One region of the Azohydromonas sp. genome, then DNA from elsewhere that is predicted to be linked to it. Evidence: predicted binding sites of a transcription regulator. Region 1 holds the regulator's gene; the other holds the start of a gene.
What was found. Region 1 encodes FliA, which starts transcription of late flagellar genes. Its sites were predicted from a motif close to CTAAAGTTTNNNNNNNNNNNGCCGNTA; they were not measured.

Region 1 (15,650 bases):
TGGAAGTGCGCGGCCCGCCAGTCGCCGATCGGGCGGCGGTTGCCGGCGGCGAGCGCCGGGTCGAGGGGTTTGCGTTCAGTCATGGTCATCGTCCTCGTGGTGCAGCCCGAGCCGGACGCGGCCGAGCAGGTCGTGCAACTGGTGCTTCGCGCGCTCGTCGATGCCCGACAGCAGCTCGACGACCCAGGCCTCGTGGACCTGCGCGATCTGCTCGAACGCGCGGCGGCCTTCGTCGGTCAGCGACACGCGCCAGGAGCGGCGGTCGTCGGGGTCGCTGTCGCGGCGCACGTAGCCTTCCTTGGCCAGCTCGTCGGTCAGGCCGGTGATGTTGCCGCCGGTGACCATCAGGTAACGCGACAGCGCGTTCATGCGCAGGCCGTCCGGGTGGCGGTACAGCTGCGCGAGGTAGTCGAATCGCGCCAGCGTGATGCCGAAGCGCGCGCGCAGCCGCTGGCGGATCTCGCGTTCGATGTCGGTGCTGCACGCGAGCAGGCGCAGCCACAACCGCAGCGCGAGGTGGTCGTCGTGCGCCGCGCGCGCCTCGGCGCCGATGCGGTCGTCGGCCAGGCGCAGTGCCGAGCTCGCCCGGCGCGTCACGCCGGCTCCCTGAGTGCCGGCGCCGCGGCCTGTGCCTTCTCGCGTGCGAACAGCGACTCCATCTGCCCCTTGCCCGAGAGGTACTGCTTGGGCCAGGCGACGCCGGTCCAGCCGATCTTGGCCGCCTCGGCGAGGGTCCATGCCGGGTTGGCCAGGTGCGGGCGCGCGACGGCGCACAGGTCGGCGCGGCCGGCGGCGACGATGCTGTTGACGTGGTCGGCCTCGCTGATCGCGCCGACCGCGATCGTCGCGATGCCTGCCTCGTTGCGGATGCGGTCGGCGAACGGCGTCTGGTACATGCGGCCGTACACCGGCTTCTGCTTCGCGCTGACCTGTCCGCTCGAGCAGTCGATCATGTCTGCGCCGGCGGCCTTGAACGCCTTCGCGATCTCGACCGCGTCGTCGGGCGTGATGCCGCCCGGCACCCAGTCGTGTGCCGAGATGCGCACCGAGATCGGCAGGTGCCGAGGCCACGCGGCGCGGATCGCGCCGAACACCTCCAGCGGATAGCGCAGCCGGTTCTCGAGCGAGCCGCCGTACTCGTCGTCGCGACGGTTGGTCAGCGGCGAGATGAAGCTCGACAGCAGGTAGCCGTGCGCGCAGTGCAGTTCCAGCCAGTCGGCGCCGGCCTCCGCAGCGCCTTCGGCGGCACGCACGAACTCGGCCGTCACGCGGACCATGTCGGCGCGCGTCATGCCGCGGCTGATGCGGCTGACACCCTCCAGATACTGCTGCGGCGACGCCGAGACGACCTCCCAGTGACCGTCGTCCAGCGGGTGATCGGCGCCGGCGCCGTCCCAGGGTGCGTGGGTCGATCCCTTCGCGCCGCTGTGGCCGATCTGGATGCCGAACTTCGCGTCGCTGTGCGTGTGGATGAAGTCGGCGATGCGCTTCCACGCCCGCACCTGCGCGGCGGTGTACAAGCCCGGGCAGCCGGGCGTGATGCGGCCCTCGGGGCTGACGCAGGTCATCTCGGCGAACACCAGGCCGGCGCCGCCGAGCGCGCGCGCGCCGAGATGCACCAGGTGGAACTCGCCGGGCACGCCGTCGACGGCCGAGTACTGCGCCATCGGGCTGACGACGACGCGGTTCTTCAGCGTCACGCCGCGCACCGTGAACGGGGTGAACATCGGCGGCGGCGGCCGCACGCCGGCGGGCACGTCGAGCCCGGCGCCGCGTGCGAACCAGCGCTCGAAACCCTCGAGCCAGCCCCCGTCGCGCAGGCGCAGGTTCTCGTGGCTGATGCGCTGGCTGCGCGTGAGCATCGAGTACATGAACTGCTCGGGCGGCAGCGTGTCGGCGTAGCGGCGGCCGACCACCTCGAACCACTCCATCGCGTTCCACGCCGCGTTCTGCAGCCGCAGCACGTCGACTTCGCGCAGCGCCTGGTAGCGCTCGAGCACCTCGGGAATGCGCGCCGCGTCGTGGCCGGCGGCGTCGAACTGGCGCGTCAGCTCGATCGCGTCCTCGATCGCGAGCTTGGTGCCCGAGCCGATCGCGAAGTGCGCCGTGTGCACCGCGTCGCCCATCAGCACCACCGGCTGGCGTCCGTTGTGATGCCACCAGGTGTCGCACTTGACGCGCTGGAAGTTGAGCCACGCGCTGCCGCGCAGGTGGCGTGCGTTGCTCATCAGCTTTTCGCCGCGCAGGTTGGCGGCGAAGAGCTGCTCGCAGAAGGCGATCGACTGCTGCGGGTCGGCCTGGTCGAGTCCGTGGGCCTGCCAGACGTGCTCGGGGCACTCGACGATGAAGGTGCTGGTGGTCTCGTCGAACTTGTAGATGTGCGCCTGGAACCAGCCATGCTCGGTCTTCTCGAACAGGAACGTGAAGGCGTCGTACAGGCGGTTCGTGCCGAGCCAGATGTAGCGGTTGGGCCGCGTGACGATGTCGGGCCTGAAGACTTCGGCGTACCGGGCGCGGATCTTCGAGTTGATGCCGTCGCTGGCGACGATCAGGTCGGCGTCGGGGAAGTCGGCGTCGGCGTCGACCTCGGTCTCGAAGCGCAGCTCGACGCCGAGCGCCTCGCAGCGCGCCTGCAGGATGTTGAGCAGCTTCTTGCGCCCGATGCCGACGAAGCCGTGCCCGCCCGAGCGGATCACGCGGCCCTTGAAGTGCAGCTCGATGTCGTCCCAGTGGTTGAATGCCTGCTGGATCTCGCGCGCCGTCTCCGGGTCCCACTGGCGCATGTTGTCCATCGTCGCGTCGGAGAACACGACGCCCCAGCCGAAGGTGTCGTAGGGCCGGTTGCGCTCGACCACGACGATGTCGTGCCCCGGGTGGCGGCGCTTCATCAGCAGCCCGAAGTACAGGCCGGCGGGGCCGCCGCCGATGCAGACGATCTTCATGCTGGTCTCCCGCGGCGGTTGCGTGACGCCCGATGAATTACTTTAGTTGTCAATAGTTTAGCAGATGGATTAATTTCGGCAAGCCGGTTCCGGAAGGAGCGCGGATGACCCCTCGCCCGGCGAACGGGGCAGGCGACGGCGCCCTGAATCCATGCGTCGAGTTCCATGCGTCGAGCCGTGCGGACTGCGGATCGGCGCGCAGGGGTGGCGCGATCCCGCGTGCCTGACCCGGTGCACGGCACGCGGCACGGGCCAGCGGGTCGCGCGGCCTGCGCGCCATATGCGGCGCGAGTCGATGCAGGCCGCCCGGATCGCCGCAGGGTGGCGCAGGCGCCTGCGGCCGCGCGCCCCTTTCGCCGTCGCCGTTCCACGCCAGCGGCACGGGCGAGGATGGCACCGGACGCGGCGTACCGTCGGCCCGAGACTCAGGGCCCGGCGCCGCCCGCTGGCGTCGAACGTGTCCGCCGCGACGTCACATGCCGTTCGGCGTCAGCAGCCGCATCGCCTGCTGCTCCTGGCGCTCGGCGATCTGCAGCATCTTCATCTGCTGCTCGAACTGGCGCGCCGCGGTGATCATCGCGACCATCGTCTCGACCGCGCCGACGTTGCTGCCCTCGAGCGCGCCGGGCTGCAGCCGCGCGTCGGCGTCGGCGGCGAGGTCGCCGTCGGCGGCGCGGAACAACCCGTCGGTGCCGCGCTGCAGCGCAGCGTCGGGCGTGACCAGCTTGAGGCGGCCGACGACGACGCTGGTGCCGTCGTCGCGGCTGGCGCTGACGGTGCCGTCGGGGGCGATCGACGGCCGCGTGCCCGGCGGCACCGTGATCGGCCCGCCGTCGCCCATCACCGTCAGCCCGTGGCCGGTGACCAGGTTGCCTTCGGCGTCGAGGTCCAGCGCGCCGGCGCGGGTGTAGGCCTCGGTGCCGTCGATCGCCTGCACCGCGAGCCAGGACTGGCCCTTCATCGCGACGTCGAGCGCCCGGCCGGTGGGCTGCACCGTGCCGGCCTCGGGGTTGTATCCCACCGTCGACTCGAGCGCGTAGACGCGCGTCGACGCGCCGTCGCCGCGCACCGGCACGGCACGGAACGCCGCCAGCTCGGCGCGGAACCCGTTCGTCGACACGTTGGCCAGGTTGTGCGCGAGCACCTCCTGGCGCTGCATCGTCGCCTTCGCGCCGGACATCGCGAGGTAGATCATGCGGTCCATCGCTGCTCCTTCGGCGATGCGGTTGACGGACGAGGCCGACGAACGACGGGGCCGGACGGTCCGGCGCGACGCCGACCCCTGCCCGCCGTCCGATGCAGCCTCAACGCAGGTTGACCAGCGTCTGCATCGCCTGGTCGACGGTCTTGATGGTCTGCGCGTTGGCCTGGTACATGCGCTGCGCGGTGATCATCTTCACCAGCTCGGCGGTCAGGTCGACGTTGCTTTCCTCGAGCGCGCCGGCCTGCAGCACGCCCATGTTGCCCTCGCCGGGCACGCCCACGATCGGGTCGCCCGACGCGAAGGTGCGCGCCCACACGCCGCCGCCCTGCGGCTGCAGGCCCTGCGGGTTGCGGAACGTGGCCAGCTCGATCTGCCCGGCCGGCTGGCTCTGGCCATTGCTGTAGCGCGCCATCACGATGCCGTTGGGCTCGATCGTGATGCCGGCCAGCTGGCCCGCAGCGTAGCCGTTCTGCGTCATGTCGGTCACGCCGAACGGCGCACCGAACTGCGTCGTGCCGTCCAGGTCGAGTTCGACGGTCATCGGCACCGTCAGCGCCCCGGCGCTGTTGGTGGTGGCACCGATGTTCAGCATCGGCGGGGCGGGGTTGACCGTCACCGTGCCGCCGGTGCTGTCGAACGCCAGCGTGGCCACCGGCGCCGGCGGGTCGCCACCCAGAGGCTGCCCGTTGGCGGTCGCGAACACGTTCCAGGTGTCGTTGCCCGACTTCTGGAAGTAGTAGGTCAGCGCGACGTCCTGCCCCTTGGCGTCGTACACGGTCATCGACGTCGCGTTGTTGTAGGTCGTCGGGTCGGCGAAGTCGATCGCCGGTGCGGTGGCGACCGGGCCGGCGCGGGAGTCGAGGTTCATCTCGACCGCGATGCGGCTGGTCACCTGCGGGTCGATGCCGGCGGTGGGCAGCTTCAGCGCCATCGCCTGGCCGGGCTGGATCACGCCGGCACCGTCGGCCGGGTAGCCCATCAGCCGCAGCCCCTGGTTGTTGACGATGAAGCCGTCGCGGTCGACCTTGAACTGGCCGTTGCGGCTGTACATCACCGGGTTGACGCCGTCGGTGACCTGGAAGAAGCCGCCGCCGTTGATCGCCAGGTCCATCGCGTTCTCGGTGACGCTGATGTTGCCCTGCGTGAACTGCTGCGCCACCGCGACCAAGTTGGTGCCGATGCCGATCGCATTCGCACCGGCGCCGTTGAGCGCCGCGGCGTACATGTCGGAGAACTCGGCACGCGCCGCCTTGGCGCCGAAGGTGTTCGCGTTGGCGATGTTGTTGCCGATGATCTCGAGGTTCTTGCTCGTCGCGTTCAGGCCCGACAGGCCCTGCTGGAATGCCATGGAACGTCCTTTCGGGGAAGGTCACGGGTCAGTTGAACGCCTTGATCTCGGCGTACGGCATGCTGCCGGCGTGGCGCAGCTCGAGCAGCAGCTCGTCGCCGGTGCTCACCGCGTCGACGCGGTCGCGCATCAGCGGCGTCGAGGCCACCGCCGTCGTGCCGCTGCGGGCCACGACGCGGAAGCGCTCGCCCAGCGTCGCGTCGACGCCGTCGGCGGGCAGCCACTCGAAACCGTGGCGCCCGGCGCCCATCGCGCCGAGCTCGATCGTGTCGACGACGACGCCGGCGCGGCTGAGCACCTCGACCTGCACCCGGTCGGCCGACGACGCCAGCTCGAAGCCGCCCTGCGGCAGGCCCTCGTCGTTGGCCGACAGCCAGTTGCCTTCGACGACCACGTCGCGTCCGACCAGCGTCGCGCCCTGCAGCGCCTGCATCTGCGCGAAGCGCCCGCCCAGCGCCTCGATGCTGCCGTTGAGCCGCTCGATGCCCGAGACGGTCTGGATCTGCGCCATCTGGCTCGTGACCTGCGCGTTGTCGAGCGGGTTCAGCGGGTCCTGGTTCTTCATCTGCGCGACCAGCAGCTTGAGGAACCGGTCCTGCGCGTCGACGTCGCCGCGCGCCTTCGCGGCGGTCTGCGTCGCGGTGCCGTTGCCCGACAGGGCGTCGACGGTGCTCATCTCACTGGCCCATCTGCAGCGTGCGCGTGAGCAGCTGCTTGGTGGTGTTCATCACCTCGACGTTGTTCTGGTACGAACGCGACGCCGAGATCATGTTGACCATCTCCTCGACCGCGTTGACGTTGCTGTAGGTCACGTAGCCGTCGGCGTCGGCGCCGGGGTGCTTCGGGTCGTGCACGCGGCGGCCGGGGGTGGCGTCCTCGCGCACGGTGCTCACGCGCACGCCGGCGTTGCCGGTCTCGCCGAAGAAGTGCGTCGCGAACGTGACCTGCCGCGCCTTGTAGGCCTGCCCGTCGGGCCCGGCCACCGTGTCGGCGTTGGCGAGGTTCGACGCGACGACGTTCAGGCGCTGGCTTTGCGCGCTGACCGCGCTGCCGGCGACGTGGAAGATGTTCATCAGGCTCATGTGGGCTCCTGTTCGGCGGCGGCGGTGCGGCGGCGCGCGGTCACTGGCTCTGGCCCTTGATCGCGTCGAGCATCGTGCGCACGCTGCCGTTGATGAAGCGCAGCGTGGCCTCGTACTTCACCGCGTTGTCGGCGAACGAGGCGCGCTCGCGGTCCATGTCGACGGTGTTGCCGTCGAGGCTGGTCTGGCTCGGCGCGGCCCAGCGCAGGTGCCGCCCGGCGGCCGGCGCGGCGGTGGCGACCAGGTGGGTGGCGGCGGTGCGCTGCAGCGTCGCCGGGGCCGCGCCACCGGCGGCGGTGGCGTCGCGCAGCGCCTGCGCGAAGTCCATCTCGCGCGCCTGGTAGCCCGGGGTGTCGGCATTGGCGATGTTGCTGGCGATCAGGCGCTGGCGCTCGGCGCGCAGCAGCAGCGCCTGCGACTGGAAATCGAGCACCTGGCTGAAACGCGGGATCATCGTCGGACGGCTCGCGCCGGGGAGGTGGAAGCTGCGGGCCATTCTCGGCAGCGGCCCTGCGGCCATCGCCCCGATAAACGCGGCTGCGACGGCGCAATTCGGCGCGCTGCGCGGCGAATCGCGCCCTACATTGGCCGGCGTGGAACTCCGTGCCCGCCTCGCACCGACCGTGCCGCTGCGCCGCGCCCGCCTGGCGGCGCTGGCGCTGGCGTGGCCGCTGCTGGCGGCGGGCGATCCGTCGCCGATCGACGACGCGGTGCTCGACGCGGTGCGTGCGCGCGCCGCCGAAGCCGCGCGTGCGCTGCCGGCGCTGCCCCCGGACGCACGGGTGCAGGTCCAGGTGGGGCGCCTCGACCCGCGGCTGCGGCTGGCGCCTTGCCAGCGCATCGACACCCGGATGCCGGCGCCCACCGGCGGGGCGATGCGCGGCGCGCTGCGCCGCGTCGACGGCCCCAAACGCTGGCAGGTGCACCCGCCCCTGACCGGGCAGGTGCTGGCCCCCGGCTGGGGCGCCGCCGCCGACCTGCCGGCCGGCACGCCGCTCGGCCCCGAGCACCTGCGACGCGGCGAGGTCGACCTGGCCGACGGTGGGCTCGGCGCCGACGACCCCAGCGCCTTCGGCCGCCGGCTGGCGCGCCCGCTGGCCGCCGGTGCCCCGCTTCGCGCCACCGACCTGCGCGCGCGCCAGTGGTTCGCCCCCGGCGACGTCGTGCAACTGGTTGCCGTCGGCCGCGGCTACCGCGTCAGCGGCCAGGGCCAGGCGATGGCCGCCGGCATCGAGGGCCGCCGCGTGCGCGTGCGCACCGACGGCGGCCGCATCGTCACCGGCGTGCCGGTGGCGCCGGCTCGGGTCGAGGTGGCGCTTTGACCGCGACGCTGGCCCGCGGCGGGGCCCCGCGAACGCGGGAGGGCGGCAAAATGGTCGTCGATCGGCCTCAAGTCGGCGCCGCGCACACCGATAGTGCGGACATGTCGAACAGGTCGCGTCGCTGCGACTGCTGGAGTTCACGATGAAGATCGGCCCGCTCGAGCCCAAGGTTCCCGTCGCCCCTGCCGGCAGCGACCGCGCCGCCGCGGCCCCGGCCCAGGCGCATCCGGCCACCGCCGCGCACGAGCCGAGCGCGCAGGTCGCGCTGTCGCCGGCGGCGTCGTCGCTGCTGGTGCACGACGGCAACGCCGAGTTCGACGCCGAGAAGGTGCAGCGCATCGCGCAGGCGATCCGCGACGGCCGTTACGAGGTCAACGCCGAAGCCATCGCCGACAAGCTGATCGCCAACGCGCGCGAGTTGCTCGACCGCTCGTCGCACTGAGCGCCCGCGCGGCGGCGCCCCGCCGCGTTCGTCCCACTTGCCCGCGGCCGCTGCCGCCACCGCCGTCCATGCCGCCGACCGTCGCGCCGACCGCCCCGCCTTCCCCCGCCGCCGATCCCGCCCTGGAGGCGGCGCTCGCGCGCGTCGAGCAGCACCTGGCGCGGCTCGGCGAGGCGCTGCGCGAACGCCACGGCGACGACATCGAGCGCCACTCCGGCGAACTGCACCGCGCGCTCGCGGCCGCGGTGCAGCTGTTCGCGCAGGCCGCGCGCCGCGGCGGCGTGCCCGCCGAGCTGCGCCAGCGGCTGGCGCACACCAGCGGCCAGGTCGCCGCGCAGCGCGAGTCGCTGGCGCGCGCCACCGCCGCGCTCGACCGCGCGATCGACGTGCTGATGCCCGCCGCCGCGCACGGGCTCTACGCCGCCGCCGGCAGCAGCGAGCGCGCCGGGCTCGGCAGCACGCAGGTCTGAACCCCCGGCCACCCCGCATCGCCGAGCGGCACCCTCCCCACGCGGGGAGCCAAGGCGCCGCGGGGGCGCTTCGGGTCATCGCCAGGCGAACTCGGGCTGCTCGAAGTGCGCGACGCGCGTCGCGCGACCCAGCAGCACCACCTCCCTGAACTGGTACAGCATCGCCGCCGTCGGCGCCGCGACCCAGCTGTCGCCCAGCGGCATGCGCAGCACCGGGTGCTCGTGCCCGGGCAGCGCGTCGAGCAGCGGCGCGTCGGCGCGCAGCAGCTCGCGCAGCGCGACGCGGTGCACGCTGTCGACCTCGACGCGGTCGGGCTGCATCGCGCGCGCCGCGCCGGCCCACACCACCACCGGCGTGACGACGAAACCCGAGCGCGTGACGATGTCGTCGAGCCGGCCGAGTACGTCGTGCGGCGACAGCGCCAGCCGCAGTTCCTCGGCCAGCTCGCGCAGCGCGGCCTGCTCGGCGGTCTCGCCGGGGTCGAGCCGCCCGCCCGGCAGCGCCCACTGGCCGGCGTGGCGGCGCAGTTGCAGGCCGCGTCGGGTCAGCAGCAGCGCCGCGTCGCGGCTCCAGCCGTCGCGCAGCGGCAGCCCGGGCAGGCCGGCGCCTGGGCCTTCGTCGGTGATCGCCAGCGCGACGGCGGCGCCGTGGCGACCGTCGTCGAGCGGCAGGGCCCGGCGCTCGAACGCCGCCAGCCGCGCACGCACGCGCTCGCGCAGCCGCGCGTCACGGCGCATGCGGACCGGTGTTCACGCGTTCTCGCGCTCGACGTCGGCGGTGAAGCTGTCCGCCGACACCGGCTCGGCGACCCAGTTCGGGTAGGTCGCGACGATGTCGGCGGCGATGCGCTCCAGCGGCATGTCGTCGAAGCTGCCGCGCTGGTGCACGTACTCCATGTGGCGCTGGCCGGCGCGGTCGTAGGGGTGGTAGATCGAGTCGCTGACGCCGTCGAACTCGAGCGGCAGCAAGCCGAAGCGCTCGCACAACCCGAGGTTGAACGCCGGCGTCGCCTTGCGCCACGCGCCGTCGAGCCACAGCTCGGTGTAGCCGTGCCAGATGTACAGGTCGGTGCCGAGCAGGCGGCGCAGCCGTTCGGTGCTGAGGTGGTTGCGCACGTCGGCATAACCCAGCCGCGCCGCAATGCCCACCGCGCGCGCCGCCGCGGCCAGCAGTGCGGCCTTCGGCACGCACCAGCCGTAGCCGCGCGCGAGCACGCCGCTGGCGCGCATGCCGTCGGCCGACAGGTCGATGCGGTACGGGTCGTAGCGGAAGCCGTCGCGCACCGCCAGGTACAACGCGACCGCGCGCTCGCGGTCGTCGTCGCCCACCGCGTGGCGGCGTGCGAAGTCGACGACGTCGGGGTGGTCGCTGTCGATCAGCGGCGTCGGGGCGAGCGTGGCGGCGGTCGGTTCCATGCGCGCAAGCTTAACCGGCGCCGCGGCCGGCGCGGCTGCGCCGGATCAGAACTTGAAGGCCAGCCGCAACCCGCCCCAGTGGCGGCCGTCGACGGTGATCGGCGCCGCGGCCTCCTTCATGACCACGAAGTTGCCCCCGCCCATGTCGCGGCGGTAGGTCTGCAACAGGAACGGGCGCTGGTTGCGCGCGCTGGCCAGCCCGGTGCGGTCGTTGAAGATGCGCCGCCCGCGGCTGTTCGCGGCGTTCCACAGCGTGTCGCCGGCGCGCTGCGGCTGGTTGTACTTCTGGTTGTGGCAGGGGATGTAGCCGTTGCGGTCGACGGCGATGCCGAACACCACCTTGTCGGACAGGCGCAGCAGCTTCTCCTGCACCTGCGGGAACAGCCGCTCGGCGAGGGCGACGAAGCGCGTCATGTGCTGCTGCGGGTCCGTGCCGGGGATCGGCACGTAGGTCTCGTCGAACAGCCCGGGCACGCCGATGGCGCCGCTGCGCAGCGCGTCGTCGAGCAGCTGCGAGATCTGCGCCGCGGCCTGCTGCGCGGCACGGATGTACGGCGTGTCCTCGGTCTCGACGCCGGCGTGGGCGACCATCTCGATCAGCGACTCGCTGACCTTGAGGAACGACTCGCTGCGCCCGAGCGCGCTGTCCAGCGCCTGCGCGCTGCGCCGCATGTCGGCCTCGATCTCGCCCATGCTGCGGTTGACCTCGGCGGTGACCTCGCGGCTGCGCCGCGCCGCGTCGGCGATGCGCGCGACGCCGTCGTCGACCTGCGCCAGCGCGCGGTGCACCGCGCCGACGTCCTTCCCGCCCGCTCCTTCGGCACGCGACTGGATCTCGCGCGCCAGCGCGGCGATGCGCCCGTCGAGCCGGCCGACGGTGTCCATGATGTGCTTCGACGACTGCTCGACCTTGGCCGCCAGGTCCTTCACCGCGTCGGCGACGACGCCGAAGCCGCGGCCGGCCTCGCCGGCGCGTTTGGCCTCGACGCTGGCGTTGAACGCCACCAGCCGCGTCTGCAACGCGATCTGCGTGATCTCGCCGGCGGCGCCCGAGACTTCGCGCAGCGTGTCGACGATGCCGCCGACCTCGCCGCCGACGGCCTGCACCGCGTCGCGCGCGGCGGCCACCGCGGCCACGCCCTGCTCGGTGTGCGCGCCGATCGCCTGCTGCACCTGCGCCACCTCGTCGAGCCGGCGCGCCAGCACCTGCGCCGACTGCGCCAGCCGCGTCGACACCTTCTGCGTGTCGTCGATGACGCCGCGCACCTCGGCGGCCTCGCGCCCGAGGTGCGCCGTCTCGCTGGCCAGGCGGCGCACCAGCGCCTCGGCGTCGACGCCGGGTGGCGCGGGGTCGGGTTCGCTCGCCGGGATCGCGGCGGCTGCGGCGCCGCGGCGGAACAGGGTCAGCATCTCGGTCTCCTCGGGGTTCGGGTCACCAGTCGCGCAGCTTCGCGCGCAGCCGCGCGATGCTCTGGCTGTGCAGCTGGCACACGCGGCTCTCGGTCACGCCGAGCACCGCGGCGATCTCCTTGAGGTTCATGTCCTGCTCGTAGTACATGCTCATCACGAACTGCTCGCGCTCGGGCAGGTTCTTGATCGCCGCGACCAGCGCCTCGCGCATGCGCCGGTCCTGCAGCAGTCCCATCGGGTTGGCGTCCTCGTCGGCGACATGGCGGTCGAGGTAGCTGTCGTCGCCGTCGTCGCCGCTCATGTCCTCGAGGTAGACGAGCTGCGTGCCGCGCACCTTGCCCAGCAGTTCCTGGTACTCGCCCAGGCTCAGCCCCATCTCGGCGGCGATCTCGCTCTCGTTGGGCGCGCGGCCGAGCTTCTGCTCGAGCTTGTGCACCGCGGTCTCGATGCTGCGCTGCTGGCGGCGGTTGCCGCGGCTCATCCAGTCGCTGCCGCGCAGCTCGTCGAGCATCGCGCCGCGGATGCGCTGCGTCGCGAAGGTCTCGAACTGCACGCCCTGCGCGGCGTCGAAGCGGCCGAGCGCGTCGTTCAGCCCGATCATGCCGACCTGGATCAGGTCGTCGATCTCGACGTTGGCCGGCAGCTTGGCGATCATCTGGTGCGCCAGGCGGCGCACCAGCGGGCTGTACTGCTTGAGCAGGTGGCTGTGGTCGAGTCGGCCTTTGGCGGTGTACATCGGTCGGGCTCCGGGGATCGTCAGTTCCAGGCCGGCGCGTGCGCCGGCGTCGGGGTCGCGAGGGTGGCGTGCACGGGCACCGGCGCGTGCGGGCGGTCGTCGACCGGCTCCAGCAGAGCGCGTGCCACCCGCAGCAGCGCCGCGTCGGGTGCCTCGGCGGGGTCGCCGGCCGGGTCGACCGCGGCCCAGTCGTGCAGCGCGGCGCCGAGGAAGCGGTCGGCACAGCCGGCGAGCTGGGGCGCGATGCGCTCGCGCCGCGGCGAACTCGCCGACACCGCGAGCAACAGGTCGAAGCTCATCAGCCCGTGGCGCAGCGCCAGCCGCTTCAGGCTGGCGTAGGCGTCGGTGACGCTGGCCGGGTGGTCGGCGGCCATCAGCACCGGGCGCACCGGGCGGCGCATGAACAGCCGCGCCAGGTCGCCCGCGCCGGCGTGCACGACGATCACGTCGGCGCGCGGCGCGGCGTGGGCCAGCGCGTCGAGCAGCCGCGCGGCGCTGCCGCGCGTGTCGACGTGGCGCAACGGCAGCCCGCGGGCGGCCAGGTACGAGACCTCGGGCGACAGCGCCTCCACGCACGCGCCCAGGTCGAGCCGGCTGAGCTCGTGCGGCGCCGGCGAGGTGTCGGCGGCGTCGACGACCAGCGTGCGGCGACCCAGCGCCGTGAAGGCCGCGGTCAGCCGCTCGAGCAGCACGCCGGCGAACGGCACACGCGCGTTGGCCACCAGCGCGACGTGGCCGATGCGCGGCCCGGCGAACAGTCGCCGCAGGCCGTCGGCCTGGTCCAGCGGCGCGGGGCGCGAGGCGTAGAAGTCGAGCATCACGACCCGGCGCTCAGGCGTGCAGCGCGGCCGGTGCGGCGGCCGCGGGCAGTGCGGCGAACACCAGGCTGACGTCGTCGCGGTCCATCTGCCAGGCACCGGGCGGCTGTGCGCGCAGCGCGCGCTGCACCAGCGCCTGCGACGACAGGCGGTGCCAGTCCTCGGGCACGCGCTGGCCGTTGGCCACGCCGAGCAGGTGCAGCTTGTGGCGGATCAGCGCGTCGAGCGCCGGCCCGAGCTTGACCGCCTCGTCGATCTTGCTGAGCACCGCGCCGCGGCAGGCGCTGGCGCGCCACGACAGCATCACGTCGTCGATCGTCTCGCCCTGCGCGGCGGCGTTGACCACCAGCAGCTTCTGCACGCTGCGGTGCTGCAGCATGTCGAGCAGCTCGCGCGTGCGGCTGTCGCGCTGCGCCATGCCGGCGGTGTCGATCAGCACCATCTTCTTCGCGCTCAGCAGGTCGAGCAGGTCCTCGAGCGACGCGCGGTCGTGCGCCGTGTGCACCGGCACGCCGAGGATGCGCCCGTAGGTGCGCAGTTGCTCGTGCGCGGCGACGCGGTAGGCGTCGAGCGTGATCAGCCCCAGGTGCGCGGCGCCGTGGCGCGTGGCGAAGGCGGCCGCGATCTTCGCGGTGGTCGTGGTCTTGCCGACGCCGGTCGAGCCGATCAGCGCGAACACGCCGCCGAGGTCCTCGACCGGCGGTTCCTGCTCGGCGGCGGCGAGGTTGCGCTCCAGCACGCCGGCGGCCCAGGCCACCGGGTCGGCGATGTCGGCGGGCAGCGCCTCGCCGAGCTTGCGGATCAGCGCCGGCGAGAAACCGGCGTCGAGCAGGCGCTGGCTGAGCGTGGCCTGCGCCGGGCTGCGCTGCAGCTTCTCCATGAATGCCAGCGCGCCGAAGCGCTGCTCGATCAGCCCCTTCATCGCGCGCAGCTCGTTCATCATCTCGGCCTGGTCGCGCCGCGACGCGCCGGTGTCGACGCCGAAGCCGGGATCGACGCGGATCTCCTCGTGCAGCACCGGCGCGCGCTGCGCCTGGCGCGGCGACGCGGCGTCGGTGGCACGCACCTCGGTGGCCGGCATCGGCGCGACGACCGGGGCGACGGTCGCCTGCGGCGCGGTCGGTGGCACGGCGGCCGCGGGCACCGGATCGGCCGCGGCGGCGGCGCGCGGCTTCGGCGCCAGCGCCGCCTGGCGGCGCTTGAGCATGCGCTCGCGCACGTAGTCCTGGAACGACAGCGTGCTCATCGACAGGCGTTCGACGTCGCGGCCGACGTCGGTGTCGAGCTCGGCATCGGGCTCGGGGCTTTGCGTCGGCGCGAAGTCGCGCTCGAGGTCGAGCCTCGGTTCGACGCGCTCGCCGCGGTGCAGGGCCGCGGCGGCGCGCGCCTCGAGCCGCTCGGGCGTCGGCGCCGGCTGCGCCTTCGGGGCGGTCTGCGCGACGCGTTCGATGTGCTGCAACCCGTCGCTGGGCATCGCCAGCACCTCGACGCCGTCGGCGCAGGGCCGGGTCGACAGCACCACGGCGTGTTCGCCGAAGGCCTGCCGCACCGCGTGCAGGGCCTCGCGCGAGGTGCGGGCGGTGAAGCGCTTGACGTTCATGCGGTGCCTCCGATGATCGAGCCGATACGGATCGTGTGGGTGTCAGGGATCTCGCTGTGGCCGAGCACCTTCAGCCGCGGCGCGGCGCGGCGCAGCAGCTGTGCCATCGGTGCGCGGATCGCGTCGGGCACCAGCAGGCAGGCGGGCACGCCCAGGTCCTCCTGCTGGCGCGAGGTGTCGGCGGCGCTGCGCGCCAGCGTGTCGGCGATGCCGGGGTCGAGCGCGGCGCCGTGCGGCGAGTTCAGCGCCTGCGTCACCAGGCGCTCGAGTTCGGGGTCGAGCGCGATCACGTCGAGCTCCTTCACCGGGCCGTAGATCTGCTGCACGATCGCCGGCGACAGGTGGATGCGCACGCGCCGCGCCAGCTCGTGCGCGTCGGTCACCGTCGGCGCGTGTTCGGCCAGGCACTCGACGATCGAGCGCAGGTCGCGGATGTGCACCCCTTCCTCGAGCAGCAGTTGCAGCACCTTCTGCAGCGTGGCGATTCCGACCATCTTGGGGATCACGTCTTCGATCAGCTTGGGCGCCAGCTTCGTCACGTGGTCGACCAGCGCCTGCGTCTCCACGCGCCCGAGCAGCCGGGCGGCGTGGACCTGCATCAAGTGTGAGAGGTGGGTCGCGATGACGGTCGAGCAATCAACGACGGTGAACCCGGCCATTTGGGCCTGCTCGCGGTGGCGCTCCTCGATCCACACCGCGGGCAGCCCGAACGCCGGGTCGGTGGTCGCGGTGCCGGGCAGTTTCTGCGTCGCCCCGCCAGGGTTGATCGCCAGCAGCATGCCGGGGTAGGCCTCGCCCTCGCCGACCACCGCACCACGCAGCGTCACGCGGTACACGCTGGGCTTGAGGTCGAGGTTGTC
Region 2 (15,650 bases), on a different contig from region 1:
CGGTCTGCGCGCCCACACGCTGGCGGCGCTGATGCTGCTGATCCTGCTGCTGCAGGCGGCCGGCCACGTCGCGCTGCGCCTGCTCGGCGCGCGGCGCGGGCTGCTGCTGTCGGGCTTCGCGTCGGGCTTCGTCTCCAGCACCGCGACCGTCGCGTCGATGGGCGCGCAGGCGCGGCGCGCGCCGGCGGTCACCGCGCTCGCGCAGGGCGGCGCGGTGATGTCGAGCGCCGCGACCTGGGTGCAGGCGGCGCTGATGCTCGCTGCGGTGGCGCCGGTCGCCGCCGCGTCCTTCTGGCCCGTCGCGACCGCCGGTGCGCTCGCCGCCGCCGCGACCGCCGCGCTGCTGGCGCGCCGCGGCTCGGCCGACCCCGGTGCGCCGGCGCCGCGCGCAGGCACCGACGGGCCATTGCGCGTGCGCGAAGCCGCCGTCGTCGCGCTGCTGCTGACCGCGGTGACGATGCTCGTCAGCGCGGCGCAGTCGCGTTTCGGCGACGCCGGTGCGCTGGCCGGCAGCGCGCTGTCGGGGCTGGCCGACGCACAGTCGGGCATCGTCGCGCTCGGCGCGCTGGTGCGCGACGGCCGGCTCGGCGTCGACACCGCCACGCTGGCGATCCTCGCGGCGATCGGCACCAACACCGCGGTGCGCAGCGTCGTCGCCTGGGCCGCCGGCGGCTGGCGCTACGCGTGGCCGGTGGCCACCGCGCTGGCGCTGTCGTGGCTGGCGGCGGTCGGCGCGCGCGCGGTCGCGACGTCGACCTGAACGTGTCGGCGCGCCGTCAGGTGAACACGCCCTCGCGCAGCCACTTCGTCGCGACCCACTTCTCGCCCTCGACCACCGGCGCGCCGCCGTGCAGCGTCTTCGTCACCGGGTGCGCGCGGCCGTAGCTGAAGAACACCGCATTGCCGCGCACCGCGCCGACCTCGAGCCCGACGTCGGGAAAGGTCGTGCCGCCGCCGCGGGCCGGCGTGTTCAGGTACATCACCACGGTGCCCACGCGCTGGCCACCACGCCTGAGGATGGTCGGCGTTCCCGGCTGCGCCGGGTCGAAGTAGTCGTGGTGCGGCTGGTATTCGGCGCCGGGGCCGTAGTGCAGCACCTGCAGCCCCTCGCCGTGGTCCAGCGGCCAGTGCAGCAGCGCGGCGATGCGCCGCTCGATGCGCGCGACGACCTCGTTCTCGCCGCGCTGGAAGAACATGCCGCGGCTGGTGCGCGCGGCGTTGACCTCGCTGCCGCCGGTGGCCTGCTGCACCGTCTGCGAGCGCGCCAGCCGCGGGCGCGCCAGCTCGATCAGCTGCTCGCACTCGGCCGCGCTCAGCAGCGCGCCGAACACCACCACGCGCGGCAGCGCCATCTGCAGCAGCACCTGCACGTCGCGGTCGCCGGCGCGCACCACCGACGGCGAGCCTTCCAGTTCGGGCGCGGGCACCGGCACCGGTGCGGCGATGCCCTGCTCCTGCAGAAAGTCCTGCAGCGCCTGCTCGATCGCCGCGATCGCGACGTCCTCGTGCCAGCCGCTGGCACGCATCGCCGCGAGCACGCCGTCGGGCGGCTGTCCGGCGCGCGCCTGCTCGACGATCCAGCGCCGCAGCTCGGGGGTGATCGCCTGTCGGGTCGGGTCCATCGCGCGATTGTCGCCAACGCGCGCGCGGCGCGGCTCAACCGCGCGCCACCTCGCGAAGCACGCCCACGACCGCGTCGAAGGCCGGCCGCACCTCGTGCACGCGGCCCACGCCGAGCGCGCGTGCCGCCTCGGCGATGCGCGGGTGCGAGCACAGCGCCGTCGCGCCACGCCACGCCGCGTGCGGCGCGAGCGCGCGCAGGCGGCCCACCGCCTCGGAACTGCTGAACAGCCACAGGTGCCCGCCCGGGGCGGCCAGCGCCTGCGCGAGCAGCGCGCGCTCGGCGACCGTGGGCTGCGGCGCGCCGCGCTGGTAGGCCTGCACGAAGTCCACGTCGGCGCCGGCGGCGCGCAGCGTCTCGCACAGCCAGTCGCGCCCGCCGTCGCCGCGCACGATCAGCACGTGCGCGCCGCGCCAGTCGCGCTCGCGCAGCCGCGCCCACAGCGCCTCGGAGTCGAACTGCGGCGCGTCGGCCGCCGGCTGCACGAGGCACGCCGGCGGCACGCCGCGCGCGAGCAGCACCTGCGCCGTGCCGGGCCCGGGCGCCGCCGCCGTGACGCGCGCCGGCCAGGTGGCGCCCGCGGGGCACCGCGCGAAGAACCGCTCGACCGCGTTCGGGCTGACGAACACCAGCATCGCCGGCGCATCGGCGCCGGCCAGCGCGCGCCACGCCGCGTCGACCGGTGCCGGGTCGTCGGCGGCCTCGATGCCCAGCAGCGGCAGCGCGACGGCATCGAAGCCCGCGGCGCGCAGGCGCTGCGCCCACTCGTCGGCCTGCGGCTGCGGCCGCGTGACGACCACGCGCGTCGTCGGCACGGCGTCAGTCGGCCGCGGCGAGGTAGTCGCCCGCGCCTTGCACCAGCAGCGCGTGGGCCGCCTGCTCGCCCAGCGCCTCGGCCTGCGCGGTGTCGGCCACCGGCGACTCGACCTGCACGCGCAGCAGCGCACGGCCGGCGCGGTGGGCGTCGCCGAGCAGCGCGTCCAGGCGCAGCAGCGCGCCGTCGAAGCGCGCGTGCGCCGCCAGCGGCACGCTGCAACTGCCGCCGAGCGTGCGCGATACCGCACGCTCGGCGTGCGTGGCCAGCCAGGTCGGCGCGTGCGTGAGCGTCGCGACGCGCTCGCGCAGCGCCAGCGCGTCCTCGCGCAGCTCGATGCCCAGCGCACCCTGCCCGGCCGCGGGCAGCATCCGCTCGGGCCCGAAGCGCGCACGGATGCGCGACGCGAGGCCGAGGCGCACGAGCCCGGCCGCAGCGAGCACGATCGCGTCGTAGCCGCCTTCGTCGAGCTTGCGCAGCCGCGTGTCGAGGTTGCCACGCAGCGGCTCGATGCGCAGGTCGGGGCGCAGCACGCGCAGCTGCACCTCGCGGCGCAGGCTCGACGTGCCGACCACCGCACCGGCGGGCAGCGCATCGAGCGACTCGAAGCGGGCGCTGACGAAGGCGTCGCGCGGGTCCTCGCGCTCGAGCACCGCAGCGAGCACGAAGCCCTCGGGCAGCGCCATCGGCACGTCCTTCAGCGAGTGCACCGCCAGGTGCGCGCGGCCGTCCTCGAGCGCGGTCTCGAGCTCCTTGACGAACAGTCCCTTGCCGCCCACCTTCGACAGCGTGCGGTCGAGGATCTGGTCGCCGCGCGTGGTCATGCCCAGCAGCTCGACGCCGACGCCGAGGCGCTCGCGCAGCAGCGCGCGCACGTGCTCGGCCTGCCACAGCGCGAGGCGGCTCTCGCGCGTGGCGATGATCACGGGGGTCTGGCTCATGCGGCGGATTATGGTCGGGCCGCGCGCGGCCGCCGCGCAGCGGCGCGGCGCCGCGCCCGGTAGCATCGGCCGTCCGACCCCCGCCCCCGCCATGCCGCGCCCCACCGCTTCCCGCCGCCGCGACGACGCCGCGGCGAAGAACCGCCCGCTGATGGACGACATCCGCCTGCTCGGGCGCATCCTCGGCGACGTCATCCGCGAGCAGGAAGGCGCCGAGGCCTTCGCGCTCGTCGAGCGCATCCGCCAGCTGTCGGTGGCGTACCGGCTCAAGCGCGACGCCGCCGCCGGCAGGGCGCTCGACCGGCTGCTGAAGAACCTGTCGGTCGAACAGGCGGTCAGCGTGGTGCGCGCGTTCAGCTACTTCAGCCACCTGGCCAACATCGCCGAGGACCGCCACCATGTGCGCCGGCGCACGTTGCGCGCCGCGCGCGGCGACCTGCAGGCCGGCTCGCTCGCGGCGTGCTTCGAGCGCCTGGCGCGCGCCGGCGTGCGCGCCGCCGACGTCGCGCGCGTGCTCGAACGCGCGCACGTCTCGCCGGTGCTCACCGCGCATCCCACCGAGGTGCAGCGCAAGAGCATCCTCGACGCCGAGCGCGATGTCGCCGAACTCGTCGCACGCCGCGACGCGCTGGCCACCGATGCCGAACGCGCCGACAACGAGGCGCTGCTGCGCGCGCGCGTGACCCAGCTGTGGCTCACCCGCATGCTGCGCCACGCCAGGCTGACGGTGGACGACGAGATCGAGAACGCGCTGAGCTACTACCCGGCGACCTTCCTGCGCCAGATCCCGCGCCTGTACGCCGAGCTCGAGCGCGCGCTGCCCGGCCACCCGGTGGCCAGCTTCCTGCGCATGGGGCACTGGATCGGCGGCGACCGCGACGGCAACCCCCACGTCGACGCCGGCACGCTGCGCACCGCGCTCGCGCGCCAGGCCGAGGTGGCGCTGCGCTTCTATCTGACCGAGGTGCACGAGCTCGGCGCCGAGCTGTCGCTGTCGCAGCTGCTCGCGCCGGTGACGCCCGAGATGGCCGCGCTGGCCGAACGCAGCCCCGACCGCAACCCGCACCGCGCCGACGAGCCGTACCGCCGCGCGCTGACCGGCATCTACGCGCGGCTGGCGGCGACGCTGCACGCGCTGACCGGCACCGAGGCGCTGCGCCACGCGGTGGCGCCGCAGGACCCTTACGCCACCGCCGACGAGTTCCTCGCCGACCTGCGTGTCATCGAGACGTCGCTGCGCCGCCACCAGGCGGCGGCGCTGGTGGCGCCGCGGCTGGCGCCGCTGCGGCGCGCGGTGCAGGTGTTCGGCTTCCACCTCGCGACGCTGGACCTGCGCCAGAGCTCGGACCGCCACGAGGCGGTCGTCGCCGAGTTGCTCGCCGCCGCGCGGCTCGAAGCCGACTACGCGGCGCTCGACGAGGCCGGCAAGCGCGCGCGGCTGCTCGCGCTGCTCGACGACGCGCGGCCGGTGCGCGTCGTCGGCCATGCCTACTCGTCGCTCGCGCAGCGTGAGCTGGCGGTGTTCGACGCCGCGCTCGAGGCGCGCCGGCGCCACGGCCCCGCGGCGCTGCGCCACTGCATCATCAGCCACACCGAGGACGTCAGCGACCTGCTCGAACTGCTGCTGCTCAAGGAGACCGGGCTGGTGCGCGGCACGCTGAACGACGCCGCCGTCAGCGACCTGATCGTCGTGCCGCTGTTCGAGACCATCGGCGACCTGCGCCGCGCCGAGCCGATCATGCGCGCCTTCTTCGCGCTGCCGGGCGTGCGCGCGATGGTCGAGCGCAGCGGCGGCGAGCAGGAGGTGATGCTCGGCTACAGCGACAGCAACAAGGACGGCGGCTTCTTCACGAGCAACTGGGAGCTGTACCGCGCCGAGGTCGCGCTGGCGGCGCTGTTCGCCGCCGACGGCGAGCTGCGCGGCGTGCGGCTGCGCCTGTTCCACGGCCGCGGCGGCACCGTCGGGCGCGGCGGCGGCCCCAGCTACGAGGCGATCCTGGCACAGCCGCCGGGCACGGTCGACGCGCAGATCCGCCTTACCGAGCAGGGCGAGGTGATCAACAGCAAGTACGCGAACCCCGAGATCGGCCGCCGCAACCTCGAGACGCTGGTCGCCGCGACGCTCGAGGCGACGCTGTTGCACCCGACGAAGAGCGCGCCGAAGGCCTTCCTCGACGCGGCCGCCGAGCTCAGCGAGGCCAGCCACCGGGCCTACCGCGCGCTGGTGTACGACACGCCCGGCTTCGCCGACTATTTCTTCGCGGCCACGCCGATCCGCGAGATCGCCGAACTGAACCTCGGCTCGCGCCCGGCGTCGCGCCCGAAGGACGGCCGGGTGTCGCCCTCGATCGCCGACCTGCGCGCGATCCCGTGGAGCTTCAGCTGGGGCCAGTGCCGCGTCGCGCTGCCGGGCTGGTGCGGATTCGGCGCCGCGGTCGAGGCGTTCCTCGGCACCGACGCGGCGCGCCGGCGCATTCGCCTGGCGCTGCTGCAGCGCATGCACCGACGCTGGCCGTTCTTCCGCGCGCTGCTGTCGAACCTGGACATGGTGCTGGCCAAGACCGACCTGCGCATCGCGCGGCGCTACGTCGAACTGGTCGACGACCGGCGGCTGGGCCGGCGCATCTTCGCGGCGATCGAGGCCGAGTGGCTGCGCGCGCACGAGGCGCTGGCGCTGATCACCGGCGAGCGCGAACGGCTGGCCGGCAACCCGGCGCTGGCGCGCTCGCTCGACCACCGCCGCCCGTACATCGACCCGCTGAACCACCTGCAGGTCGAGCTGATGCGGCGCTTCCGCCGGCGCAGCGACGCCGAGGCGGCCACCGACCGGCTGCAGCGCGGCATCCACATCTCGATCAACGGCATCGCAGCGGCGCTGCGCAACACGGGCTGAGGCGCAGGGCGCCTCCGGCGCCGCCCGCTCGGCCGAGCGGACCGGGCTCGGTGGGTGCGGTCATGGCATGGTTGGAGCGCGTACTGCGACAGTCGCGTGCCAAGGCCGGCGGGTGGCTGCCTCCGCTCATGTCCCCCGGCGCCGACCTGCGGTCGACGCCTCCTCCTTCACTTCGCTGCGGCAGCCACCCACCGACCTTGGTGGTCCACCGTCGTGGCCTGCGAGCGACCCAGTGCGCCACGGCTCAACGATCGGGTCGCCGGGGGGCCCTGTGGAGCGAAGTCAAGGAGGAGGCACCTGCCGAAGGCGGGCGCCGGGGGACATGAGCGCAACAGGGCGCCCCGGCGGCCCGATCGCGCATCAACGGCGGCGGACAGCACAGTCGGCGGGCGGCCCGCGGCGGCAGAGCGTTCAGAACCCCAGGCTGGCCAGCAGGTCGTCGACCTCGCTCTGGTTCTTCACGACGTCGGTGCGGCCCTCGGGGTCGACGACGGGGCCGCTGAGCACCGCGGCCTCGACCTTCTGCGCCTGCTCGGGCGGCGCCGCCTGCACCAGCAGCTTGATCAGGCTGTCCTCGAGGTCGGTGGCCAGCGCGACGACCTTGGCGACCACCTGGCCGGTGAGGTCGTGGAAGTCCTGCGCCAGCATGATGTCGGTCAGGTGCCGGTCGATGCGCGCAGTGGCCGCCTCGACGTCGCCGACGAAGTTCAGCACCGCGCCCGAGGCCACCGCGCGCACCGGATCGGCGGTGATGGCCTGCGCGATGCGCCGCGTCTGCTCGCTGATGTGGCCGTGCTCGGCCTTGGCCTGGTCGACCGAGTTGAGCACCTTGTTGGCCGCGTCGGCGGTCTTGTTGGCGATGTAGTTCAGCCGGCTGCGCGCGTCGGGCAGGCCGTCGGCGGCCTGCTGCAGCTTGGGCATCACGCCGAGCTGCTGCAGCGTGTCGTGCAGCTGGCGCGTGATCGCGCCGAGCTGCTGGAAGATCTCGGGCGAGGCCTGCGCGGCCATCTGCGGTGCGAGCACGGAGAGGTCGTCCATCTTCATCGTCGCGTCTCCGTCGTTCAGGCGGTGGCCGCCAGCTTCTGCATGATCTTGTGCACCTTCTCCTCGAGCGTGGCCTTGGTGAAGGGCTTGACGATGTAGCCGGCCGCGCCGCTCTGCGCGGCGAGCACGATGTCCTCCTTGCGCGCCTCGGCGGTGACCATCAGCACCGGCAGGTGCTTCAGTTCGTCGTCGGCCTTGATCGCCTTGAGCAGCTCGAAGCCGTTCATGTTCGGCATGTTGATGTCGCTGACGACGAAGTCGAACTTCTGCGCGCGCAGCATGTTCAGCGCGATCGCGCCGTCCTCGGCCTCGTCGGCGTGGTGGCAGCCCATCTCCTTGAGCAGGCCGCGGATGATGCGCCGCATCGTGGAGAAGTCGTCGACGATCAGGAACTTCAGGTCGGTCGGGTTGCTCATGGGGGTTCTCTCGGGGCAGGGCCTCAGCGGGATGCGGCAAGCGGTGGCGAAGCGGGCGCCGCGCCGAGGGCCTCGGCCACCTCGGGCGCGGTGCGGAAGAAGCGGTCCTCGGCGTCGCGGTTCATCACGATGATGCTGATGCGCCGGTTCTGCGCGTGGAAGCGGTCGGCTTCGACGAAGGGCGTGCTCGCGGCCAGCCCCTGGACGCGCAGCACGCGGTCGTCGGGCAGGCCGCCGGCGACCAGCTCGCGGCGCGACGCGTTGGCGCGGTCGGCCGACAGCTCCCAGTTGCTGTAGCCGCGCTCGCCGCCGGCGAACGGCGCGGCATCGGTGTGGCCCTCGAGCGTGAGGTGGTTCGGCACCTCGGCCAGCGCGGTGCCGATCTCGCGCAGCAGCTCGCGCATGTACGGCTGCACCACCGCGCTGCCGCTGGCGAACATCGGGCGGTTGTGCTCGTCGACGATCTGGATGCGCAGCCCGTCGCGCGTCATGTCCAGGCGAATCTGCGCGGCCAGCGCCTCGAGGCGCGGGTGCGCGGCGATCTGGCGCTCGACCTTGTGCTTCAGCTCCTCGAGCCGCGCGCGCTCGGCGCGCTGCTGCTCCTCCTTCAGCGCCTGCAGGTTGACGGTGGCGCGCGGCGCGGCGATCTCGCCGCGCTTGACCTGGCCGGTGGTGCGCGTCAGGTCCTGGCCGCCGCCCTTGATCACGTGCGACGCGTCGCCCGACCCGGAGCCCGACGACAGCAGCGCGATCTTCAGCGGCGAGCTGAAGTAGTCGGCGATGCCCTTGCGGTCGCCCTCGGTGGTGCTGCCCAGCAGCCACATCAGCAGGAAGAACGCCATCATCGCGGTGACGAAGTCGGCGTAGGCGATCTTCCACGCGCCGCCATGGTGGCCGTGCCCGCCCTTGCGCACGCGCTTGATGATGATCGGCTGCAGCTTCTTGGCATCCCCCGCCACGGCTCACCCCTGCGTATCGGTGGAGTGGCCGCAAGCGCCGAAGGCGCGAGCGGCACGTTCAAGCGGCCGCCGCGGATCCGGCTTCGCCGGTCCGCCGGCGGCGCCCCCCTGGGGGGGAGGCGCCGAAGCCGCTTCGGGGGGGGGCCTCACTTCTTCCCCTTCACGTGGCTTTCCAGTTCGACGAAGCTCGGCCGCTCGGTCGAGTACAGCACCTTGCGCCCGAACTCGACCGCCACCTGCGGCGCGTAGCCCTGCATGCTGGCCAGCAGCGTGGTCTTGATGCAGTGCAGCTCCTTGGACTGCTCGTCGAGCTTCTGCTCGAGCAGCCCGGCCAGCGGCTCGGCGAAGGCGTAGGCCAGCAGGATGCCGAGGAAGGTGCCCACCAGCGCCGAGCCGATCATCGCGCCGAGCACCGCCGGCGGCTGGCCGACCGAGCCCATCGTGTTGACCACGCCGAGCACCGCGGCGACGATGCCGAACGCCGGCAGGCCGCCGGCCAGCCGCTGCAGCGCGGCCACCGCGGCGTGCGACTCGTGGTGGTGGGTCTCCATCTCGCTGTCCATCAGCGACTCGATCTCGTGCGCGTTGAGGTTGCCCGAGACCATCATGCGCAGGTAGTCGGTGACGAACTCGACCACGTGGTGGTCGCCGCCGACGTTGGGGTACTTCTGGAAGATCGGCGAGCTCTCGGGCTGCTCGACGTCGTTCTCGATCGACATCAGCCCTTCCTTGCGCGCCTTCTGCAGGATGTCGTACAGCAGCGCCATCAGCTCCATGTAACGCGCCTTGGTGTACTTGCTGCCCTTGAAGCACAGCCCCAGCCCGCGCGCCGTGGCCTTGAGCACCTTCGGCGGGTTGGTGGCGATGAACGCGCCGAGCGCGGCGCCGCCGATGGCCGCCATCTCGAACGGCAGCGCCGCCATGACGACGCCGATGTTGCCGCCGTGCGCGATGAAGACACCGAACACGGCAGCCAGGGCGACGACCCAGCCGATGATGACGAACATGCTTGTGGCGCTGCGGAGGTTTGCGCCCGTTATCGGCGCCGCCCGAAACGACTTGAATCAGGCCCCGATGTCCGCGCTTCTCGCGCGGCGCGCAGGCGGTGGCGCCGACGAAAAAGCGGCGGGCCGATGGCGACCCCCCGCGAAAAGCACAGAGGGCTGTGCCAGGGGGAGACGGGCAATTAAAGCCGGGGGGCGACCCCTTCGTGTCCGGTATCGGCACGCGCGCGGCGGGCTTGAGCCCCCCGCCCCCCACGCCGCGCCGCGATCGCGTCAGTGCACCGCGCCGGTGCGTTCGCCGGCCGGGCCCAGGTGCAGCGCCCCGCTGGCGCGGCCCTTGCCGGCGCGCGCCGGCGGGTTGCACAGCCCGCACACGTAGTGCTTGGCGATCTCGTGCGGGTGCGTCACGAAGTGCCCGCCGCATTTGCGGCACCGGGTCATCGTCAGCATGCCGTTGTCGACGAACTTCACCAGCCGCCAGGCGCGCGTGACCGACAGCAGCGGCTCGAGGCCCTGCGACTGCGTCTGCTCGAGGTACAGCTGGTAGGCCTTGATGACGACGTCGATCTCGTCGAGCGCCGCGGCCTTGTTCAGGTACTCGTGGATGTTCAGGAACAGGCTGGCGTGGATGTTCGGCTGCCAGGTCATGAACCAGTCGGTGGAGAACGGCAGCTGGCCCTTGCTCGGGCTCTTGCCAGCGACCTCCTTGTACAGGCGCAGCAGGCGCTCGTAGCTGAGGTCGGTCTCGGACTCGAGCACCTGCAGCCGCGCGCCGAGGTGGATCAGCGTGACCGCGCGCTCGATCTGGCGCGCCTCGGTGAGGATGCTCTTGTTGCGGGCCATGGGTTCTCCCTCCTGTGCGTGTGCGTGTGTCGGTGTCGCGGTGCGCGCGCAGCCTCGGGCCGCCTCAGGCCGCCTCTTGATGGCGCCCGGCCATCAGGATCGACGCGTGCAGGCGGCTGACGCTCTCGTTGGCCGCGCCCTTGCCGTGGCTGGTCAGCAGGCTCCACACCAGGTCGTCGTCCATGCGGAAGCGGCACAGCAGCGTGTTGCCCGAGGCGATCTTCATCATCTGCGCCGGGGTCAGCGCGGCGATCATCGTCGCGGTGTCCTCCGACACGCCGAGGCGGAACAGCGCCTGCTCGCGGTCGCCGCGGATCAGGCTCTGCGCCAGCATCAGGTACGACAGGTTGGCTTCGCGGATCTCGGCGAGGATCTGGTCGGCGTTCATCGGTGGCTCCTTGGTTCGCGGTGGGTTTCGGTGACGGTGTGCAACGAACTGTAGAAGCGCGAACTGGGTGCGGTTATCAGGGCAGTTCGGTGGCTTGAGTCCCGGTTTGTCTGCGGGGCTTGTCGGAGAAATTCCTACATCCTCCGGCGGCCGACCGGCACGGGTGCCCCGCCAAGGACGGCGCGGTCCACAGGCCGCCAGCGTCGACCGATGCGGAGGCGACACCCGGCGTCCACCGGGCAGGCACTCCGACCCACGACTGTCGCAAGCCGCTCGCGCCAGGCGCCAGCACGGCCGCGGCGAGGCGCAGGCGAGTGCGGGGCGGGGGTGTCGACCGATCAGCCCACGTGCGCGACGGCCGATCGCCGGGCACCCTCAACGTCGTGATGGCACGGCGGCACGCTGGGCGCGAAGCGCAAGCGGCGCATGTCCGCCGCGCGCTGCGACTGTCCAAGGGTGTCGTACAGCACGGCAAGGTTGTGGGCCGCGAGGTGGCTGCCGCGCCCGGATACCGCGCCGTGCAGTTCGGGACGCTCGCCGATCTCCAGGCACCGCGTCCACGCCGCCTCGATCAGCGGCAGCAGGGCCTCGCCCTGCCGCGGGTCCTGCGCGGCGCGATCGAGCAGCAGGTCACCGACCGCGAAGAAGAAGTCGGGCGATTCGGCACAGCGCTCCAACTCGGCCTCGGCGAGCGCGGTCGCGGCCTCGTGGCGCGCGCAGCACTTCATCGAGTACAGGCAGCGCGCCACCAGGTCGAAGCGCCAAGGTTCATCGACGCGGGCCAGCTGCAATGCCCGCGCGAAGCAGTCGCTGGCAGCGTGGTGCTCTTCGTAGACACCGTGATCCTTGCCCAACTGGTACCAGAGGTAAGGGTCGTCGCTGCGCGCGGCGAGTTCCGCGTGCAGCAGTGCACGGTTGCGACCGCGCTTGCGTGCCAGCTCGCCCGGTCCGTAGCCGTCGTGACCGACCCGCACCGGGAGGCGCCGTTGCGGCAGACCGTGATTGGGCTGCTCGTGCACCCGACCGCGGTAGCGCACCCGTCCGGGCAGCACGCGACTGATGTGGCTGTGCGCGATGCGCCACTGCCCATCGTAGAAGCGGTCCTCCAGATGCACGCGTCCGACAAAGCGAGGCGGTGTGCATGCCAACGCGCGCAGTGCCGGGCCTCCGTCGATCAACCATTCATCGGCGTCGAGCACCAGGTGCCAGTCGGCTGCGGCCGCGTCCAGCGCGACGTTGCGAGCGGCGGCGAAGTCGTCGCACCAGTCGAAGTGCTCGACGCGCGCGCCGCAGGTCCGTGCGACGGCCGCGGTGTCGTCGGCCGAGCCGGTGTCGAGCACCAGCATCGAGTCGACCCATGACGCGACGCTGCGCAGCAAGCGCGCGATTCGGGGCGCTTCGTTGCGAGCGATGACGACGAGCGAGACGCGTTGGCGAGCCATGGGAGTGCGCGAGATTGACGAACTGGGATTGGACGGTCACCTTCGGCCGGGCTGTCCGCGGAACAAGCGCCCCTGCGGCGTGCAAATCACCGATGCGTTCGCACGCTCAAGGCGCGGCCACGGTGACCGAAATGGCGGGTTCCCGCCCGCAGGTCCCGGCGCGACACCGCCGCGCGACGCGCGAACGCAGAGAGACACCTGCCACGACAGGACCGGAAAAAATCCGCTAAAGAACGCGGGAAACCCCTCCGATATCCGGACCAACGCACTCGAGCCTTCGGGTACGTGGTCCGGTTGGACGGTCAAGGAGTGGCGGGAGTCGAATCCCGCCGCGCCTCGCCCTCCGACGTCGGGCATCCCGACGCGGCCGCCGGCCGTTGCGGGGTTGTAGTTGGCGTGCGGCGGGTGCCGCAACGCCAGGTGCAAGCCGGCACCGGAGCCGGGCACGTCTAACCGTAAAAGGAGTTTGCTCAAATGGCACTGACGATCAACACCAACGTCATCTCCCTGAACGCGCAGCGCAACACCGGCGCCACGCAATCCTCGCTCGCCACGTCGATGCAGCGTCTGTCGTCGGGTCTTCGCGTCAACAGCGCGAAGGACGACTCGGCCGGCCTGGCGATCGCCGAGCGCATGAACGCGCAGGTCCGCGGCATGAACGTCGCGATCCGCAACGCCAACGACGGCATCTCGCTGGCGCAGACCGCCGAAGGCGCGCTCGGCAAGGTCGGTGACATGCTGCAGCGCATGCGCGAACTCGCGGTGCAGTCGGCCAATGCGACGAATGGCACTGACGACCGCACCAATCTCGACGCGGAATACACCGAGCTGGCGGCCGAGATCGGCCGCACGCTGACGAGCACGCAGTTCAACGGCATCGCCATTCTCTCCACGGGTGCTGGTGCCATGGCCTTCCAGGTCGGCGCCAACAATGGCGAAACGGTGACCATCACCACCACCAACATGGCGGGCGCCACCGCGATCACCGACGTGACCACCGGCGGGGTCGACTCCGTCGCCAACGCGAATGACGCGCTGACGGACATCGACGCCGCGCTTACGGCTGTCAACGGCGAGCGTGCCCTCTACGGCGCGGCACAGAACCGCTTCGAGTCGATCATCTCGACCCTGCAGATCTCGGCCGAGAACCAGGCCGCCGCGCGCGGCCGCATCATGGACGCCGACTTCGCGTCGGAGACGGCGAACCTGTCGCGCGCGCAGATCCTGCAGCAGGCGGGCACCGCGATGATCGCGCAGGCCAACCAGCTGCCGCAGAGCGTGCTGTCGCTGCTGCGCTGATCTCGGCGTGTGCCGCCGCCCCGGCGAACGGGGCGGCGTCGCCGCCCGATGGCCCGCGAACGGGAGCCGTCATCGACGGCTCCCGTTTTCCTTTGCGTGCCGGGTGCATCGGCCGACGGCGCGATCTGGCCGTCGAAGACCCCGGTGTTCGTCGCATCGCACCGGCCGGCACCGCTGAAGAATCCGCCACCACAGGCTCCCCACGTCCGGAGCCTGCCATCGGTGGCCACCGGTGGGACGCGGCGCCGCATCGTCGCAGCCCTGCCCGATGGTCGAGTCCGGCGAACCTCTCGGAGTGAAGCATGCCGCAGACCATCAACACGAACATCATGTCGCTGAACGCCCAGCGCAACCTGTCGACGTCGCAGACGTCGCTGGCGACGTCGATGCAGCGCCTGTCGTCGGGACTGCGCGTCAACAGCGCGAAGGACGACGCCGCGGGCCTCGCGATCGCCGAGCGCATGAACGCGCAGGTGCGCGGCATGAACGTCGCGATCCGCAACGCCAACGACGGCATCTCGCTGGCGCAGACCGCCGAAGGCGCCCTGGGCAAGATCGGCGACATGCTGCAGCGCATGCGCGAACTCGCGGTGCAGGCCGCCAACGCGACGAACAGCACGGGCGACCTGCAGAACCTCGACGCCGAGTACCAGCAGCTCGCGCTCGAGATCGACCGTACGATCACCACGACCCAGTTCAACGGTCAGACGATCCTGACCGTCAGCGGCGGTCAGGACTTCCAGGTCGGGGCCAACGCCGGCGAGGTCGTCACGATCACCACCACCGACCTGAGCGGCACCTTCGCCGCCGGCGACATCCTGACGCAGGCCAGCGCCAGCGCCCAGCTGGCCACGATCGATGCCGCGCTCGACGACTTCAACGGTTCCCGCGCGCTGTACGGTGCGGCGCAGAACCGCTTCGAAGCGGTCATCGCCAGCCTGCAGATCGCGGCCGAGAACCAGGCCGCTGCCCGCGGGCGCATCATGGACGCCGACTTCGCCGCCGAGACGGCGAACCTTTCGCGCGCGCAGATCCTGCAGCAGGCGGGCACCGCGATGGTCGCGCAGGCGAATCAGCTGCCGCAGCAGGTGCTGGCGCTGCTGCAGCGCTGACCGCGCCGACCGCGCGGCGCGCTCAAGGCGCGCCGGCCACTGCCGAAATCATCTCACCCCGCGCCTGGCCCGGCCGCGCCGCGGGGTGATCACCATTTCACCGCGCAGGAGCCTTCTCGATGGCCACGATCTCCGCACCCGGCGTCGGCAGCGGCCTCGACGTGAAGTCGATCGTCTCGCAGCTGCTGGCCATCGAGCGCCGGCCGATCGAGCAACTGCAGTCGTCGGCGTCGAAGATGCAGACGCAGATCTCGGCGTTGGGCAAGCTGCAGAGCGCGCTCGCGACGTTGCAGGCCGCGGCGTCGAACCTCACGCGCTCCGACACCTGGGGGGCCGTGACCGCCACCAGCAGCCGAAACCAGGCGGTCGCCGCCAGCGTCTCCCCCGGCGCGCCGGCGGGCAGCTACAGCGTCGTCGTGCAGCAGCTGGCCTCGGGCCAGTCGCTGGCGTCGGGCGCCTACGCCGACCGCACCGCGGTCGTCGGGCAAGGCACGCTGCGCATCGAGCTCGGCGACTGGGACGCCATGCCTGCGGTGCCGAAGCCCGGATCGAGCGCGATCGAGGTCGTCATCGGCCCCGACGACCAGACGCTCGAGGGCATCCGCGACCGCATCAACGCCGCCGAAGCCGGCGTCAGCGCCAGCATCGTCAACGACGCCAACGGGGCCCGGCTGGTGATCCGCTCGCGCGACACCGGCGTCGAGAACGGGTTTCGCATCCAGGTCAGCGGCGATGGCGACGGCAACGACACCGACGCCGGCGGCCTGTCGGCACTCGCCTTCGACGCGTCGGGCGGCGCGAGCCACCTCGCGCGTACGAAGAGCGCCGCCGACGCATTGGCCGAGATCGACGGCCTGGCGGTCCGCTCGACCTC

Region 2: motA (flagellar motor stator protein MotA) is a predicted target of FliA. The motif match lies at 9,726-9,752, and genes of this name have one in related genera.

Annotation. Positions count from the first base shown of each region.
Region 1 covers NZ_DAOKZA010000031.1:24,815-40,464, forward strand. The annotation lists gene PKC53_RS12380 (enoyl-CoA hydratase family protein) at 1-83, opposite strand, end outside; gene PKC53_RS12385 (MarR family transcriptional regulator) at 76-597, opposite strand; gene PKC53_RS12390 (bifunctional salicylyl-CoA 5-hydroxylase/oxidoreductase) at 594-2,942, opposite strand; gene flgF (flagellar basal-body rod protein FlgF) at 3,415-4,146, opposite strand; gene flgE (flagellar hook protein FlgE) at 4,247-5,494, opposite strand; gene PKC53_RS12405 (flagellar hook capping FlgD N-terminal domain-containing protein) at 5,523-6,170, opposite strand; gene flgC (flagellar basal body rod protein FlgC) at 6,172-6,576, opposite strand; gene flgB (flagellar basal body rod protein FlgB) at 6,617-7,030, opposite strand; gene flgA (flagellar basal body P-ring formation chaperone FlgA) at 7,170-7,898, shown strand; gene flgM (flagellar biosynthesis anti-sigma factor FlgM) at 8,041-8,340, shown strand; gene PKC53_RS12430 (hypothetical protein) at 8,409-8,810, shown strand; gene PKC53_RS12435 (CoA pyrophosphatase) at 8,886-9,548, opposite strand; gene PKC53_RS12440 (transglutaminase family protein) at 9,561-10,226, opposite strand; gene PKC53_RS12445 (methyl-accepting chemotaxis protein) at 10,272-11,636, opposite strand; gene PKC53_RS12450 (RNA polymerase sigma factor FliA) at 11,659-12,372, opposite strand; gene PKC53_RS12455 (flagellar biosynthesis protein) at 12,393-13,190, opposite strand; gene flhF (flagellar biosynthesis protein FlhF) at 13,204-14,790, opposite strand; gene flhA (flagellar biosynthesis protein FlhA) at 14,787-15,650, opposite strand, start outside.
Region 2 covers NZ_DAOKZA010000001.1:112,176-127,825, reverse strand. The annotation lists gene PKC53_RS00570 (MgtC/SapB family protein) at 1-760, shown strand, start outside; gene PKC53_RS00565 (2OG-Fe(II) oxygenase) at 777-1,622, opposite strand; gene PKC53_RS00560 (uroporphyrinogen-III synthase) at 1,657-2,436, opposite strand; gene hemC (hydroxymethylbilane synthase) at 2,441-3,376, opposite strand; gene ppc (phosphoenolpyruvate carboxylase) at 3,468-6,269, shown strand; gene PKC53_RS00545 (protein phosphatase CheZ) at 6,681-7,313, opposite strand; gene cheY (chemotaxis response regulator CheY) at 7,331-7,729, opposite strand; gene motB (flagellar motor protein MotB) at 7,753-8,688, opposite strand; gene motA (flagellar motor stator protein MotA) at 8,835-9,695, opposite strand; gene flhC (flagellar transcriptional regulator FlhC) at 9,966-10,535, opposite strand; gene flhD (flagellar transcriptional regulator FlhD) at 10,600-10,923, opposite strand; gene PKC53_RS00515 (glycosyltransferase family 2 protein) at 11,262-12,365, opposite strand; gene PKC53_RS00510 (flagellin) at 12,840-13,664, shown strand; gene PKC53_RS00505 (flagellin) at 13,967-14,776, shown strand; gene fliD (flagellar filament capping protein FliD) at 14,896-15,650, shown strand, end outside.